Regions from separate parts of the Streptomyces qaidamensis genome, predicted to be linked through region 1. Evidence: predicted binding sites of a transcription regulator. Region 1 holds the regulator's gene; the other holds the start of a gene.
What was found. The regulator HspR, encoded in region 1, represses chaperone genes until heat shock. The targets are predictions, from matches to a motif close to TTGAGNNNNNNNNNCTCAA.

Region 1 (3,724 bases):
GCCCGTACTCGACGACATCGGCCGCGCGCGTGAACACGGCGAACTCGTCGGCGGCTTCAAGTCCGTCGCCGAGTCGCTGGAGAGCACCGCGGCGAAGATGGGACTGCAGCAGTTCGGCAAGGAGGGCGAGCCCTTCGACCCGACGATCCACGAAGCCCTGATGCACAGCTACGCACCGGACGTCACCGAGACGACGTGCGTCGCGATCCTGCAGCCCGGGTACCGGATCGGCGAGCGCACCATCCGCCCCGCGCGGGTGGCCGTGGCCGAACCCCAGCCGGGGGCGCAGACGGTCAAGGCGGACGAGTCCGCCGACGCCGACGACAAGGAGAGCGGTGGCCCGGACGAGGGCTGACGTCACAGACGAAGGGAAGGAGGGGCGTCGAGGATGAGCACCAAGGACTTCATCGAGAAGGACTACTACAAGGTCCTCGGCGTCCCCAAGGACGCCACCGAGGCCGAGATCAAGAAGGCCTACCGGAAGCTCGCCCGCGAGTTCCACCCGGACGCCAACAAGGGCAACGTCAGGGCGGAGGAGCGCTTCAAGGAGATCTCCGAGGCCAACGACATCCTCGGCGACCCCAAGAAGCGCAAGGAGTACGACGACGCGCGCGCCCTCTTCGGCAACGGCGGCTTCCGCCCGGGGCCGGGCGGCGCGGGCGGCTCCTTCAACTTCGACCTGGGCGACCTCTTCGGAGGCGGTGCCCAGGGCGGCGGCCAGGGAGCGGGCGGCTTCGGCGGCGGACTCGGTGACGTTTTCGGGGGCCTGTTCAACCGCGGTGGCGCGGGCGGCCCGGGGACGCGTACGCACCCCCGGCGCGGCCAGGACATCGAGTCCGAGGTCACGCTCAGCTTCACCGAGGCGATCGAGGGCGCGACGGTCCCGCTGCGGATGTCGTCGCAGTCCCCTTGCAAGGCCTGCTCGGGCACCGGCGACAAGAACGGCACACCCCGCGTGTGCCCGACCTGCGTCGGCACCGGGCAGGTCGCCCGGGGCAGCGGCGGCGGCTTCTCCCTCACCGACCCCTGCCCGGACTGCAAGGGCCGCGGACTGATCGCGGAGAACGCCTGCGAGGTCTGCAAGGGCAGCGGCCGGGCCAAGTCCTCCCGGACCATGCAGGTGCGCATCCCCGCGGGCGTCAGCGACGGCCAGCGGATCCGGCTGCGCGGCAAGGGCGCGCCGGGCGAGCGCGGCGGCCCGGCGGGCGATCTGTATGTCGTCGTGCACGTCGACACCCACCCGGTGTTCGGCCGCAAGGACGACAACCTCACCGTCACCGTCCCGGTCACGTTCACCGAGGCGGCCCTCGGCGGCGAGGTGCGGGTGCCGACGCTCGGCGGCCCGCCCGTCACGCTGAAGCTGCCCCCCGGCACGCCCAACGGCCGCACCATGCGCGCCCGGGGCAAGGGCGCGGTCCGCAAGGACGGCACCCGCGGCGACCTTCTGGTCACCGTGGAGGTGAGTGTTCCGAAGGACCTGACGGGGAAGGCTCGTGACGCACTCGAGGCGTATCGCGAGGCGACCGCGGATGAGGACCCGCGGGCGGATCTGTTCCAGGCCGCGAAGGGAGCATGAGTCAGATGGACGGTCGTCGGCGCAACCCGTATGAACTGACCGAGGAGACTCCGGTCTACGTCATCTCGGTGGCGGCCCAGCTGTCCGGCCTGCACCCCCAGACCCTGCGCCAGTACGACCGCCTGGGCCTGGTGTCCCCGGACCGCACCGCGGGCCGGGGCCGGCGCTACTCGGCCCGTGACATCGAACTGCTGCGCACCGTCCAGCAGTTGTCGCAGGACGAGGGCATCAACCTGGCCGGAATCAAGCGCATCATCGAACTGGAGAACCAGGTCGCCGCGCTCCAGGCCCGGCTGGCCGAGATGCAGGACGCGCTAGACGGCGCTGCGGCGGCCATGCGCCAGCGCGAGGCGGCGGTGCACGCGTCGTACCGCCGCGACCTGGTGCCGTACCAGGAGGTGCAGCAGACCAGCGCGCTGGTGGTGTGGCGGCCGAAGCGGCAGCAGCAGTCCGACTGACGCGCGTACGCACGTGAAAGGGCCGGGAGTTGACTCCCGGCCCTTTTCATCTGCTTGGTGCATCTTGCCCCGATTTCGTGTGGCATCCCATGGATGACCGCGTGGTGCACGCCACTTGAAGGTGATTCCGCAGAGTCTTCACAACGGCTGCGGAGCGTGGTGTTGTCATCTCGTTAAGTGGTTCCGCTTGACGCTGGGGTCGCGTCCGCGTTGGCTTTTCAGTCACATGGGCACCAAAACTGCGCCCACGTCCGAATCACACGCGAAGTGAGCCCCCGCATGCGTCGTCGTATCTCCATATCCGTGGCAGCCGCCACGATGTCCGTCACGCTCGCAGGCTGCGGTGTGCTCAACGCGACGGGGAGCAGTGACGAGGCGAGCCCGGCGAAGGGCAACGACATCACCGTCGGCCTGCTGCTGCCGGAGAAGGCCAACACGCGCTACGAGAACTTCGACTACCCGATCATCAAGACGAAGGTCGAGTCGCTCACCAACGACAAGGGCCGCGTCGAGTACGCCAACGCCGAGGCGAGCGCGGACAAGCAGGCGAGCCAGCTGCAGCAGATGATCGACGACCGGGTCGATGTGATCCTGCTGGACGCCGTCGACTCCAAGGCCATCGCGAGCGGCGTGAAGAAGGCGAAGGAAGCCGGCATTCCGGTCATCGCCTACGACCGGCTGGCCGAGGGCCCGATCGATGCGTACATCTCCTTCGACAACGAGCTGGTCGGCGAGGTCCAGGGCCGCACCCTGCTGGAGGCCATCGGCGAGAAGGCGAGCCTCTCCGACAAGATCGTCATGATGAACGGCTCGTCGACGGACCCGAACGCCAAGCAGTTCAAGGCGGGGGCCATGTCCGAGCTGAACGGCAAGGTGACGATCGCCGCGGCCTTCGACACCAAGGACTGGAAGCCGGAGAACGCCGAGGCCAACATGGCCGGAGCGATCCAGAAGATCGGCAAGGGCAACATCGCGGCGGTGTACTCCGCCAACGACGGCATGGCGGGCGGCATCGTCAAGGCGCTGGAGGCCGCGGGCGTGACCGACCTGCCGCCCATCACCGGGCAGGACGCGGAGCTGCCGGCGGTGCAGCGGATCATCAGCGGCGACCAGTACATGAGCGTGTACAAGTCCTACCCGCAGGAGGCGGAGAACGCCGCGGAGATGGCTGTCGCCAAGGTCCAGGGGCGCGACATCCAGTTCGCCGCCCTCACCCGCGACAAGGTCGACAGCCCCACCCACAAGGGCATCCCGGCACAGCTCGTGCCCGTGGTCGCGCTCACCAAGGAGAACATCAAGGACACGGTGGTCGCGGACGACATCTACAAGCTGTCGGACATCTGCACGGCCGAGTACAAGGCGGCGTGCCGGGCCATCGGCCTGAAGTAGCCGCGCCCCCGGCGCGCATCGGGCCGGGCTCACCCACCGCCCGGCAGGCTGCCGCGGCAGGACCGCCCGAGGCCCGGATATACCGGTGCGTACCGGTGGTTTCCGGTGGTCGCCGCGCGGGGAGCCGTGTTGCGGAGCACGCCCCGTCCGCGCATAGTTGCGCTGCGGAAACACGGCGGAACCGGGGGTGGGATGGGCGATGGCCGGGCACGGGGCGGAGCAGCATCCACACGGTGCCGACCGACTGTGCGAGGCCGGGGATCGCGTGTATTCCCGGGCCGTACGGCGTGGCCGGGTGCCG
Region 2 (3,724 bases), 1.2 Mb from region 1:
GCCGGGCACCTCCCCGGCAGCTCCCTGCACCGCCTCGACTACGGCGTCAGCTTCGGCGTCGCCGCCGGCATCGGCGCCCTGGCCGGTCTGCTGCCGCTCCGGCTGCGCCTGCCGCTGCTGACCGCCTTCGGCTGGATGCTCCTCCAGGACCTGCTCGCCTTCGCCGACCCCATGACGAACTGGGGGCACCTCATCGCCCTGGGCATCGGGATCGCCACCTGGCCGCTGGTCCGGCGGTGGTACGCGACGCGCCTGGGCGCGGCCCGGGGCTGAACGAGGGGCTCTCAGCTCCCGGAGGCGGCCGGAGGGGCGTACCTGGCGCTGGTCAGCGGGGCCGCGACCGTCCAGCCCAGCGCCTCGTAGAGCCCTCGCCCCGCAGGCGTTCCGGCGAGGACGCCGGTCCGCGCCCCCTGGCGGACGGCGACATCCTGCAACGTCCGCATGACGAGACTGCCCAGCCCCCTGCGGCGGTGCTCGGCGGCCGTCTCGACCTGGTCGACGACAGCGGTCTCGCCCGTCGGCGCGATCTGGCCGCGTGCCGCCAGGGAGCCGTCCGGCGCGGCCACCATCACACGGGTCACTCCTCCGCGCGACCACGCGCGCAGCCGGTAGCCGTCGGGGACGGCGGGAGCGCCGTCCGCCGCCAGCGGGATCGTCATCAAGTAGCCGGGCTCCGGGTCGATCCACCAGTTGCCGTCCAGCCAGCCGGCGACCACCGAGGGGTCCCGGAACGCCTTCAGCCACACGCCCTGCCCGGTCACCGTCCCGGCCACCTTGCGGACGGTCGTCTCGTCGAGGACCTCGCCCGTCGCGCCGAACACGTGCCGCGTGACATGCCCGTACATCCCCATGTCGATCGTCCAGCCCCACGGCTCGGGCGTGGGCGGAGCGGCCCCGCGCGAGACGACCCATCCGTCCACCCATGCCTGCACGGTCCGGTCCATGCCATCTCCCTGTAATGAGCGTGATGGGTGATCATCTATTACTGACGGGACCTTACGCGTCCTCCTGCTCCCGGTGTCACAGGTGATCGCTGACAGCGAACAGCGGGTGGGGAACATCCGGCCCCGCCCAAGCATTGAGTCGGCATAGCTCAACTTGACTGCCGAAGGGGAGATCATGGCTTCGACGTCCACACCGCTCACCCTGCCCGTGCTGCCGCTCGACGGCGAGGTCGTGCTGCCCGGCATGGTGGTCCCGCTGGACCTGAGCGACTCCGAGGTCCGTGCCGCGGTGGAGGCCGCTCAGGCCGCTGCCCGGTCAACGCCCGGAAAGCCCCGGGTACTCCTGGTGCCACGCATCGACGGGACCTACGCGAACACCGGTGTCCTCGGCACCGTCGAGCAGGTCGGCCGGCTCGCCGACGGCGACCCGGGCGCCCTGATCCGCGGCCGGAGCCGGGTGCGCATCGGCGCGGGAACGACCGGCCCCGGCGCCGCACTCTGGGTCGAGGGGACCCGTGTGGACGACACCGCTCCGGACCCGCTGCCCGGGCATGTCGCCGAACTGGTCAAGGAGTACAAGGCCCTCGCCACCGCCTGGCTGCGCAAGCGCGGTGCCTGGCAGGTCGTCGACCGGGTCCAGGCCATCGACGACGTCTCGGCGCTCGCCGACAACTCCGGCTACTCGCCGTTCCTGACCACCGACCAGAAGGTCGAACTGCTGGAGACCACCGACCCGGTGGCCCGGCTCAAGCTCGCCACCCAGCAGCTGCGCGACCACCTCGCCGAGCAGGACGTGGCCGAGACCATCGCCAAGGATGTCCAGGAGGGTGTCGACAAGCAGCAGCGCGAGTTCCTGCTGCGGCGTCAGCTGGAAGCCGTCCGCAAGGAACTGCGCGAGCTGAACGGCGAGCAGGAGGGTGAGGAGTCCGACGACTACCGTGCCCGTGTGGAGGCCGCCGACCTGCCCGAGAAGGTCCGCGAGGCCGCCCTCAAGGAGGTCGACAAGCTGGAGCGGGCCTCCGACCAGTCGCCCGAGGGCTCCTGGATCCGCACCTGGCTCGACACGGTCCTAGAGATGCCGTGGAACGAGCGCACCGAGGACGCGTACGACATCCGGGGCGCCCAGGCCGTCCTGGACGCGGAGCACTCCGGCCTTGACGACGTGAAGGAACGCATCACCGAGTACCTGGCGGTGCGCAAGCGGCGTGACGACCGGGGCCTCGGCGTGGTCGGCGGGCGGCGCGGCGGCGCCGTGCTCGCGCTGGTCGGGCCGCCCGGCGTCGGCAAGACCAGCCTGGGCGAGTCCGTCGCCCACGCCATGGGCCGAAAGTTCGTGCGCGTCGCCCTCGGCGGTGTGCGCGACGAGGCCGAGATCCGCGGCCACCGGCGTACGTACGTCGGCGCGCTGCCGGGCCGGGTCGTGCGGGCGATCAAGGAGGCCGGGTCGATGAACCCGGTCGTGCTGCTCGACGAGATCGACAAGGTCGGCTCGGATTTCCGGGGCGACCCGGCCGCCGCCCTGCTGGAGGTCCTCGACCCGGCGCAGAACCACACCTTCCGGGACCACTACCTGGAGGTCGAGCTGGACCTGTCGGACGTCGTCTTCCTCGCGACCGCCAACGTGCTGGAGGCGATCCCGGAGGCGCTGGCCGACCGGATGGAGATCGTCCGCCTGGACGGCTACACCGAGGACGAGAAGGTCGTCATCGCCCGCGACCACCTCCTCCCGCGCCAGCTGGAGCGGGCCGGGCTCGACAAGGACGAGGTGACCATCGACGAGGGCGCCCTGCGCAAGCTCGCCGGCGAGTACACACGCGAGGCGGGCGTGCGGACCCTGGAGCGGTCCGTCGCACGGCTGCTGCGCAAGGTCGCCGCCCAGCACGAACTGGGCGAGCGGAAGCTGCCGCTCACCGTCCGGGACGAGGACCTGCGCGACCTGATCGGCCGGCCGCACCACGTGCCCGAGTCCGCTCAGGACCCGGCCGAGCGGCGGACGTCCGTGCCGGGCGTGGCGACCGGGCTCGCGGTGACCGGAGCGGGTGGTGACGTGCTGTTCGTCGAGGCGTCGCTGGCCGACCCGGAGACCGGCGCGGCCGGGCTGACCCTGACCGGTCAGCTGGGCGAGGTGATGAAGGAGTCCGCGCAGATCGCGCTGAGCTTCCTGCGCTCCCACGGCGCCGAACTCGAACTGCCGGTGGCGGATCTCAAGGACCGGGGCGTGCACATCCACTTCCCGGCGGGCGCGGTCCCCAAGGACGGCCCGAGCGCGGGCATCACCATGACCACGGCCCTCGCGTCCCTGCTGTCCGGCCGGCTGGTCCGCACGGACGTGGCGATGACCGGCGAGGTCTCGCTCACCGGGCGGGTCCTGCCGATCGGCGGTGTGAAGCAGAAGCTGCTCGCGGCGCACCGGGCCGGTGTCACCACGGTGATCATCCCCAAGCGCAACGAGCCCGACCTGGACGACGTCCCGGCGGAGGTGCTGGACAAGCTCGACGTCCACGCCGTCACCGACGTCCGCCAGGTCCTGGAGCTGGCGCTCGCGCCCGCCACCGCGGGTGTGACGCCGGAGGTTCCGGTGGCCGCGTGACGGAGGTCGTCGGATGAGAGAAGGCCCGGGCCCCCGTGAGGGAGGCCCGGGCCTTCACCGTGTGGTGACCCTGTGTACGCGTACGCCGTTGACCTGCGGAATACTTGCCGGACTGCGGCGAGGGCGGCAGGTGGCGGAAAATTCCAGTACCGGACTCCCAGGGCCGGGCGACGACCGAGGCAGGGGCTGA

Region 2: the regulator HspR is predicted to act here: its motif matches at 1,079-1,097, upstream of lon (endopeptidase La).

What each region holds. Positions count from the first base shown of each region.
Region 1 covers NZ_CP015098.1:4,885,241-4,888,964, forward strand. The annotation lists gene grpE (nucleotide exchange factor GrpE) at 1-355, shown strand, start outside; gene dnaJ (molecular chaperone DnaJ) at 389-1,576, shown strand; gene A4E84_RS21715 (heat shock protein transcriptional repressor HspR) at 1,582-2,034, shown strand; gene A4E84_RS21720 (sugar ABC transporter substrate-binding protein) at 2,314-3,423, shown strand; gene A4E84_RS21725 (helix-turn-helix transcriptional regulator) at 3,623-3,724, shown strand, end outside.
Region 2 covers NZ_CP015098.1:6,068,609-6,072,332, forward strand. The annotation lists gene A4E84_RS27080 (rhomboid-like protein) at 1-273, shown strand, start outside; gene A4E84_RS27085 (GNAT family N-acetyltransferase) at 285-944, opposite strand; gene lon (endopeptidase La) at 1,120-3,534, shown strand.